4 regions of the Martelella mediterranea DSM 17316 genome follow, and region 1 is predicted to be linked to each of the others. Evidence: riboswitches for the same ligand, from Rfam matches in the RefSeq annotation. Region 1 holds a riboswitch; each other region holds the start of a gene.

Evidence for each region. Region 1 has a riboswitch for thiamine pyrophosphate ahead of Mame_RS20695 (TRAP transporter large permease). Riboswitches for the same ligand answer to the same signal wherever they lie in the genome.
Region 2: linked by a shared signal. The riboswitch ahead of thiM (hydroxyethylthiazole kinase) and the one ahead of Mame_RS20695 (TRAP transporter large permease) in region 1 are both predicted to bind thiamine pyrophosphate.
Region 3: linked by a shared signal. The riboswitch ahead of Mame_RS21470 (ABC transporter permease) and the one ahead of Mame_RS20695 (TRAP transporter large permease) in region 1 are both predicted to bind thiamine pyrophosphate.
Region 4: linked by a shared signal. The riboswitch ahead of thiC (phosphomethylpyrimidine synthase ThiC) and the one ahead of Mame_RS20695 (TRAP transporter large permease) in region 1 are both predicted to bind thiamine pyrophosphate.

What each region holds. Positions count from the first base shown of each region.
Region 1 covers NZ_CP020330.1:4,433,020-4,435,216, forward strand. Annotated here, with positions in the region: gene Mame_RS20695 (TRAP transporter large permease) at 1-1,402, opposite strand, end outside; TPP riboswitch at 1,568-1,670, opposite strand; gene Mame_RS20700 (lytic murein transglycosylase) at 1,769-2,197, opposite strand, start outside.
Region 2 covers NZ_CP020330.1:2,518,233-2,520,429, forward strand. Annotated here, with positions in the region: gene thiM (hydroxyethylthiazole kinase) at 1-772, opposite strand, end outside; TPP riboswitch at 824-918, opposite strand; gene Mame_RS11770 (CoA-acylating methylmalonate-semialdehyde dehydrogenase) at 969-2,197, opposite strand, start outside.
Region 3 covers NZ_CP020330.1:4,611,424-4,613,620, reverse strand. Annotated here, with positions in the region: gene Mame_RS21475 (ABC transporter substrate-binding protein) at 1-265, opposite strand, end outside; gene Mame_RS21470 (ABC transporter permease) at 296-1,051, opposite strand; TPP riboswitch at 1,118-1,219, opposite strand; gene Mame_RS21465 (sugar porter family MFS transporter) at 1,434-2,197, shown strand, end outside.
Region 4 covers NZ_CP020330.1:105,476-107,672, forward strand. Annotated here, with positions in the region: gene thiC (phosphomethylpyrimidine synthase ThiC) at 1-903, opposite strand, end outside; TPP riboswitch at 1,002-1,131, opposite strand; gene Mame_RS00520 (glycine betaine ABC transporter substrate-binding protein) at 1,239-2,197, opposite strand, start outside.

The sequences.
Region 1 (2,197 bases):
GGGCCGCCGCCCCGATCAGCAGGCCGATCGCCGCCGCCTCTGCCGCCGACTGGCGGAAGGCGGCGACAATGCTGGAACCGGAACGGCGGGACGTTGCTGCCAGGATCAGCGTGTAGAGCGCCGCAAGCCCCGCCGCCTCGGTCGTCGTGACAATGCCCAGGCGAATGCCGAACACCACGATCAGACCGAGGACGAAGGCTGGCAGGGCCGCGATCCCGGCACGCCTGCGCGTTTCCGCCGAAGCCGGCGGCGCGCCGCTCGCGGTCCCCATCGCAAGCCTTATCGCGACGGCGAGACAAACCGCCATCAGCAGGCCGGCAAACAGCCCGCCGACAAGCAACGCGCCGACGGAGAGATTGGTCGCCGTCGCCAGGATGAGAAAGGCGATCGACGGCGGGATGACGTTGTCGAGAACCGAGGACGCGGCGACAAGCGCGCCGGCGCGGGCGGGCGGATAGCCATGGCGCACCAGTTCGGGGTGGAAGGTCGAGGCGGCAAAGGCGGCATTGGCGACGGAGGAACCGGACGCGCCGGAAAACAGAACCCCTGTCAAAAGCGTCGTCTGCGCCAGCCCGCCGCGATAATGGCCAACGAGCGAGGCCGCGAACTGCACGAGCTTGCCGGCCGCGCCCGAGAGCTTCAGAAACGCGCCCGCAAGGAGAAAGAACGGGATCGCCAGCAGCAGGAATTTCGACATGCCGGCCACCGTATTGGCGATGATCGCCTGCTCCGTCTGCAACGCGCCGAAGGCAATCGCGCCGTAGGACGATGCCAGAAAAACATGGGCGAGCGGCGCGCCGGCAACGAGGCCGAGCGCGGCGGCAAGCGCGAGCGGCAGGCTCGCCGGCAGCGCGATATTGATCGCAAACCGGCCAACCGCCCAGTAAACAAACCCGCCGAGCGCGAAGCCGAAGATCAGCCGCGCGCCGCTCGAGCGCTCCAGGCGGCGCAGGCAGAGCAACACGAGCAGACCCAGCCCGCCCGCCACCGGAAAGGCGAAGCGCACCCATTCCGGAAGCCCAAGCGTTGGCGACATTCCGCCGAGCAACGCGATCGCCTCACGTCCGCCAAGGCACAGGATCAAGCCCGCGACGACGCTGAAGCCGTCGGCCACGGCAGCGAGCACGCTGGATGCCCGATCGGGGAGCAGCCTCACAAGGCCGTCGAGCCGCATTGACAGCGGTCCGGAGAGGGTGAGCGGCAGGCCGGCCGAGATCAGCGCGATATTCAGCCAGATTCCCAGATCCTCCATGCCGACGACGCCGGTGTGGAAGACATAGCGCAGCACGACGCCCGCCACGACAAGGGCGAGCATCGCCATCAGAATAACGGCGGCGAGCATGCCGAGCGCCGTCTCCAGCGCGTCCGCAAACCGTCCGGCGGTGCTGCGGATCGCCGTCATGGGTACGGACGATGCCGTTCGCAGGCGGCGCCTGTCTCTAAACATCCGTTCGGACGGCTGAACCATCGGCGGCCCGCGCATGGTATTGGAAGGCAAGGCTTCATGATGCGATCCCCAGGATGTTGCAATCACGGAGACCGGCGGAGAAGAGAAAGGTTATGGCAGAGCGGCCAGATTTTCCGTTCCTACGCCGGCATGACCCGGATCAGGTTCAAGGGTCCGGCTCACCGCCGTCTCAGCATCGCAGGATGCACCCCTCGGAATAGTCAGGTTTTGTCCGGCTTTTGGGCCTGTGTCAATGGCAGGCCGGAAACGTAGCGTCTGGCGGCAACGCAAGAAAACTTGCGAGCGTTCCACCGACGGGTTTTACCGAAGCCTTTGCAGCAGAGCCATCGACGGTTCGCCCGTGACATTCAGCCCGTTCTGCCGCTGATAGGCGGCGATCGCCGCGCGGGTCTGGTCGCCGAACACGCCGTCGATGGTGCCGGCATCGTAGCCCGCCGCCGAAAGCCGCGACTGCAATTCCTTGCGCTGGTCGGCGCTGAAGCCGTAATTGTCATCGGGAAAACTGCCCCTGAGTGGGCCAGCGCCCGCGATCCGGTCTGCGAGATATCCCACACCCAGCGCGTAATTGGTGGAATTATTGTAGCGCTTGATGACGTTGAAATTGTGCCCGACGACGAAGACCGGACCGCCCGCCTGCGGCTGTATCCTGGTGCCGTCGATGGCAGCGCCGGGCGAGCCCTCCTCGCCGCCCCAGGGCTGACCTTTTCGCCATCCCGAGCGGGCAAGATA
Region 2 (2,197 bases), 1.9 Mb from region 1:
CGCTGGCAAGGGCTTGGGGCGTGACGGCAGCGAGCGCATCGAGGAAATGGGCCTGGAACGAGCCGGGACCATCGGCCCGCACATGCGCGCGGCTGCCGGCCACGCCGTAATGGGCAAGCGCCGCGACGGTTGCCTCGAAGGCATCCGCACGCCATGCGCCGGCATAACCGCCGACCAGCGCCGTCAACGCGCAACCGAGCGCCGTCACCCGCGGCATCAGCGGCGATCCGCCGCCGATGCGGGCGCTGCGCGTGCCATCGGTCACGAAGTCGCGTTCGCCGGTGACCGCCACCACCATGTTGCGCTCTCGGGCAAGCGTCTTCGCGGTCTCTTCGGCGGCCGCCACGCTGTCGCCGGCATCGACGCCCTTGCCGGCGCTGGTGGCGCCGGAGAAGGCGAGGATTTCGGAAGCATTGCCGCGCAGGATCGTGGGCCCGAGATCAAGCAGCTCAAGGGCTGCCCTGGCTCGGAAGCCGGTGGCGAAATGGGCGACGGGGTCCAGCACCCAGGGCGTCCGGTTGCGGTTGGCCGTCTCGGCCGCTGCCTTCATGCCGGCAAGCCAGTCGGGTGAAAGCGTGCCGATATTGATGGTGACCGCCGAGGCAATGCCGGCAAATTCGCCGGCTTCCTCTTTCGCATGAACCATCGCCGGAGAAGCGCCGGCGGCGAGCAGCACATTGGCCGCGATATTCATCGCCACATAATTGGTGATGCATTGCACAAGCGGCGCGTCTGCGCGCATTTTCTGAAGAATGGGGGCGATGTCGGCCATCGGCGTCCTCCTTGCTGGGCGGAGAAACCAGACGGGCCGGAGGGACGAAGCTCGCGAACCCGAGTGACTCCCTCCGCCGGTATGATCCGGATCAGGTTCCAAGGGTTCATCTCAGCCCGCTGTCGCGGACGCCCCTGTCGCTCTTGTGGCCGCTATATAGCAGAAAAACGCCGCCCGGTAAGGGGCGGCGCGGTATTTACTTCATCGTCGGCATCGAGAATTCGGCGCCGGCGCGGATGCCCTTGGGCCAGCGCTGGGTGATGGTCTTCAGGCGGGTGTAGAAGCGCACGCCTTCCGGGCCATGCATGTGGTGGTCGCCGAACAGCGAGGCTTTCCAGCCGCCGAAGGAGTGGAACGCCATCGGAACCGGGATCGGCACATTGACGCCGACCATGCCGACCTTGATCTTGTGGGCGAATTCGCGGGCGGCATCGCCGTCGCGGGTGAAGATCGCGGTGCCGTTGCCGAACTCGTGGTCGTTGATCCACTGGGCGGCCTCGTCATAGCTCTTGGCGCGGGCAACCGAGAGAACCGGGCCGAAAATCTCTTCCTTGTAGATCTTCATGTCGGTCGTCACCTTGTCGAACAGGGTCGCGCCGACGAAATAGCCGTTCTCGTAACCCTGCAGCTTCAGGCCGCGACCGTCGACCACCAGTTCGGCGCCTTCTTCCACGCCCGAATCGATGTAGCCGGTGACGCGTTCAAACGCAGCGGCCGTCACCAGCGGGCCCATATCGGCTTCCGGATCGGTGCCGGGGCCGACCTTGAGGGCGGCAATGCGCGGCTTCAGCTTGTCGATCAACCGGTCGGCGGTCTCGTCGCCCACGGGCACCGCCACCGAAATCGCCATGCAGCGCTCGCCGGCGGAGCCGAAGGCCGCGCCCATCAGCGCGTCGGCGGCCTGGTCCATGTCGGCATCGGGCATCACGATCATGTGGTTCTTCGCGCCGCCGAGCGCCTGGCAACGTTTGCCGTTGGCGGTCGCGGTGGTGTAGATGTAGCGCGCGATGGGGGTCGAGCCGACGAAGGAGACGGCCTCGATATCCGGGTCGTTCAAAAGCGCGTCGACGGCTTCCTTGTCGCCCTGGACGACGTTGAACACGCCATCCGGCAGGCCCGCTTCCTTCAGCCATGCGGCAATCAGCAGCGAGGCGGAGGGGTCGCGTTCGGACGGCTTCAGCACGAAGCAGTTGCCGGCGGCCAGCGCGATCGGGAACATCCACATCGGCACCATGGCCGGGAAGTTGAACGGCGTGATGCCGGCGACGACGCCGAGCGGCTGGCGTATCGCGTAGCTGTCGACGCCGGTGCCGACATTTTCGGTGTATTCGCTCTTCAGAAGCTGCGGGGCGGCGGTGGCGAATTCGACCACTTCCATGCCGCGCTGGATTTCGCCGAGCGCGTCGGAATGGACCTTGCCGTGCT
Region 3 (2,197 bases), 180 kb from region 1:
GATCGAGATAGAGATTGGGCTGGTAGTGAATGCCGATATCAACCTTGCCGGTCGCCACCATGCGCGGCACCATCGACGGGTCGGATGGCGGCACCAGTTCCACGTCGAGCCCCTCATCGGCGAAATAGCCGTTTTCGGCGGCGATCACCAGCGGCGCGTGGTCGGGGTTTACATACCATTCGAGGATCACGTCGAGCTTATCGGCGGCGCTCGCCAGCCCGGGAGCCAGGGCGAGAGCGGCGGCGAATGCGAGTTTCTTCAGCATGTCATTCTCCTGTTCGGTTGCGCCGGTCGCTCAATCCTCATGCGACCAGCGGGTGAAGAAGGGGGCGGCGAGATCCACCGCCTTTCGAAAAAGCACGGCCTCGAGCGCGAGGATCAGCATGGCGGCGAACACGGTCTCGCTCTGCATGCGGGCATTGGCCTGGACCATGAGAAAGCCGAGCCCGCCGGCTGACCCCACCCATTCGCCCACCACCGCGCCGAGCGGCGCGAGCGGGGCCGCGATCCTGAGGCCGGAAAACAGATGCGGCATTGCCAGGGGCAGGCGGATGTGGCGCAACATCTCGAAATGCCCCGCGCCATCGAGCAGGGCCGCGGCCACGATCTCCGGGTCGGTGCGCCTCAGCCCGTCGGCAAAACTGGAGGCGACGGGGAAGAACACGATGATGGTCGTCATCACCACCTTGGAGGCGATGCCGAAGCCAAACCAGAGCACCAGCATCGGCGCGATCACGAAGACCGGAAAGGATTGCAGCACCACCAGAACGGGCCAGATGAAACGGCCGATGCGGGGAAAGGCGGCAATGAAAATCGCCGCCGCCGCGCCGAAGACCGCGCCCATGGCAAAACCCGCCAGGATTTCCCTGAGCGTCACCAGCGCCTCTTCTAGCAGCATCGCGTGGGCGGTCTGGAACTTCGCCAGCACGGCAAGCGGCGGCGGCAGGATATAGCGCGGCAGCTCGCCGAAAACGATGATCGCCTGCCAGAGCACAAGAAGCCCGGACACGATCGCGCAAAAGGTGAGTGTCGCCGAAAGGGTGCGCTTCAATCCCGCTCTCCCCGGCAGAACCGGGCAGCGGAGGCGTCAATAGAGGCTGATTTTCTGGGCGTGTCGCTCAAGACCAAACTCCGTTCCTACGCCGGCATAACCCGGATCAGGTTCAAGGGTTCGGCCATCGGCCATCTCAGTGTCACGGACACACCCCTCGGATGCGTCCTCTATGCCGCGCGATCGTGCGTCGGTCAAGGGGCTCGGCGGCGAAGTCGGGAACGCCGCTAATATAAACGCTAAGGTCCAAAAGGATTTGACAACGGGTGCCGTTTCGACTTTCAACTTTTGGTATAAGGCCGTTTGCGGTTTTCAGCGGCGGTTCATAAAAAGGGTCATAAGAGGGGAAGGCGGCAGCGGCCGTCCAAGCGGAGGAAAACCCATGCTCATCGCCATCGTCATTGTGGCAGCGCTGTTCGGCATGCTCTTCGGTTTCGACCAGGGCGTGATTTCCGGGGCTCTGCCGTTCATCAAGCAGGATTTCACGGTTTCGGCCTTCATGGAGGGGGTGATCACCTCGGCCGTGCCGCTCGGCGCGGTGGCGGGCACGCTGCTTGCCATGGTCACCACCGACCGCTACGGGCGCAAGCCGATGCTGATTCTCGGCGCGCTGATCTTTCTGGTCGGCTCGCTGATTTCCGCGCTCGCCTTCAACCAGTATGTGCTGACCCTTGCCCGCCTGTTGATCGGCGTCGGCATTGGCGCCTCGGCGATGACCGCGCCGATGTTTCTGGCGGAAGTCGCGCCGGCGCGCATTCGCGGCACCATCGTCTCCGCCTTCCAGTTGATGATCACCATCGGCATCATGGTCTCCTACATGTCGGACGCGGCCTTTGGCGGTTCGGGCGACTGGCGCTGGATGATCGGCGTCGGCGTGTTCCCGTCGATCGTGGCGCTGATCGGCATCCTGCTGTCGCCGGAAACGCCGCGCTGGCTGACGCTCAATTCCAATGCCGACAAGGCGCGCGATATCATCGCGAAACTGCAGCCGGAATCTTCGCCCGCCGAGGTCGATGAGATCATCGCCGAGATCCAGGAAAGCGCCAAGGACGAGGAGGCGACCCCGGCGTGGAGCACCTTCCTGAAGCGCGGCATCCTGCCGGTGACGAGCTTCGCCATGATCGTGTTCGTGCTGCAGCAGCTTTC
Region 4 (2,197 bases), 340 kb from region 1:
ATCCACCCCCTGCTCTGCCTGCTCGATCAGCGTGTCGCGAAACACCTCCCATGTCAGGTCCTCGGCGATGCCCCCGACCTTCTCCAGCGCCTGATAGAGCGGCACCGTCCCGATCGGAACCGGCGCGTTGCGGATGATCCAGTCGCGGATATTGTGGATGTTGCGGCCGGTGGAAAGATCCATCACCGTATCGGCGCCCCAGCGGATCGCCCAGACCATCTTTTCCACTTCCTCGGCCATCGAGGAGGTCACCGCCGAATTGCCGATATTGGCATTGATCTTGACGAGAAAATTCCGGCCGATCGCCATCGGCTCCAGTTCCGGGTGATTGATGTTGGCGGGGATGATCGCCCTGCCCTTTGCAACCTCGTCGCGCACGAATTCAGGTGTGATGAAATCGGGGATTTCGGCGCCGAAGGCTTCGCCGTCCCGTTCCATTGCCTGCCTTGCCGCCTGCCGTCCGAGATTTTCGCGGATGGCGACAAACTCCATTTCCGGGGTCACAACACCGGCGCGGGCATAGGCCATCTGGGTAACGGCGCGGCCGTTCTTCGCGCGTTTCGGTTCGTGCCGCACCGGGAATTCCGGCACCAGCCGCTTGCCCTCGGCGAAACCATTGTCCGCAGGCTTCACATGGCGGCCGTCATATTGCTCGGTGTCGCCGCGCGCGGCAATCCAGGCCTCTCGCAGGCGCGGCAGGCCGCGTTCAATGGCGATCTCGGCTTGCGGGTCGGTATAGGGGCCGGAACTGTCATAGACGGTGACAGGCAGTTCGCCTGCTGTCGGATGCACATCGATCGCGCGCATCGGCACGCGGATATCGGCGTGAAACGCCCCCCGGTGCCAGACGCGGCGCGAGGCGGGCAGCGGACCCGTGGTGACGGTTGGGAAAAGGTCTTTCATTGGTCGGAGCCTCCAGTGCTCGAAGCGTGGAGACCCAGTTCCCGGTAATGAATGGAGATTGGCCGCGTGAAACACGCCATAAAAGTCTCCGCCGGAGACGCGCGGCCCGAACACCATCCCTACGCCAGTATGAACTGGATCAGGTTCATCGGGTCACTGCGCTGCACGGACCTGCCGGTCCGGCCATCAGAATCTCAGCCCCTTGTCGGGACCCCCCGGGTGAATGCGCCAAGATTGCGGCCCGCGCCGCGCTTTGTCAACCGCCGGACAGGCGATTGCCGAGATGTTCGCTTCCTCGAAACTGAAGACCGCAGACTTTCGTTTCCGGATTGTGATCAGTCGGTCGTTTCCCGTTCTGGCCTGACGAAGAGCCAGCCCGCCCATATGAGATACCCGAAGATCGCGATCATCAGGATCGCGCGACCGGGATAGGGATTGATCCGGTCGTCAAGGATATTGACTTCCGGCGTCAGCGCGGCAGCGCGGCGCAGGTGCGGGTCGACCGCTGCGTGGAGGCCGAGATTCCGGTTTATGGCTGCCACGCTTTTATCCTGCAGCGGTCGCGGCTCGTCGAAGAACGCATTGGGACCCTGCTGGCCGATCAAGAACCGGTCGGATGTGGCGGGTCCGAACAGGATCATTTGCGTGGAAAGCGTTTCGACGGTCTCGTCAATGCCCGGATATGTGCCCGCGGCGATCTGCGCCTCGCGCATGACCGGCATGGAAAGACGGTCGGCATTGGTCCACCAGCCGGCAACATCGGCAAGGGTGACATCGTCCGACCGCGCGAAAAGATCGACCAGATCCTGACGGCCTCTTGCGGCAAAGATCAAAGCCAGGTCGGCATCGCCATCGCGCAATACCGCTGACGCGGCCTGTGCGCCAAAGACATCCAGCGGCATGACGCTGATGTCTCGGTTGCTGTTGTGGGCGACGGCCAGCGCGAGCGTATGCGAGGCCGACCCCACCGGTCCCGTCGCAATCGTCAGCGTTCCTTCCGGCAATGCGCGGTCATCGGAGCGCGTCAACACATGCAGGAAGGTCGAGCCGATGGCGGCGATCGCCTCGACACGCTCATCACGGATCACGCGGCCATCGGTCAGGCTGAAGCCGGAGAGCGCCGGCGTCAGCGCCAGCCTCGCTTCGCCGCTTGCCATCGCTTCCAGCGGCACATTGGTCGACAGAAGATTGACGTCGCGGCCGCGCATGGATTTGCGGACCGCGCGCAGCGTTTCGATGCCGGCATCGGTGCCCATCGTCTCCGGTCCCATGGCGATGGCAAGAACCGGCGTGC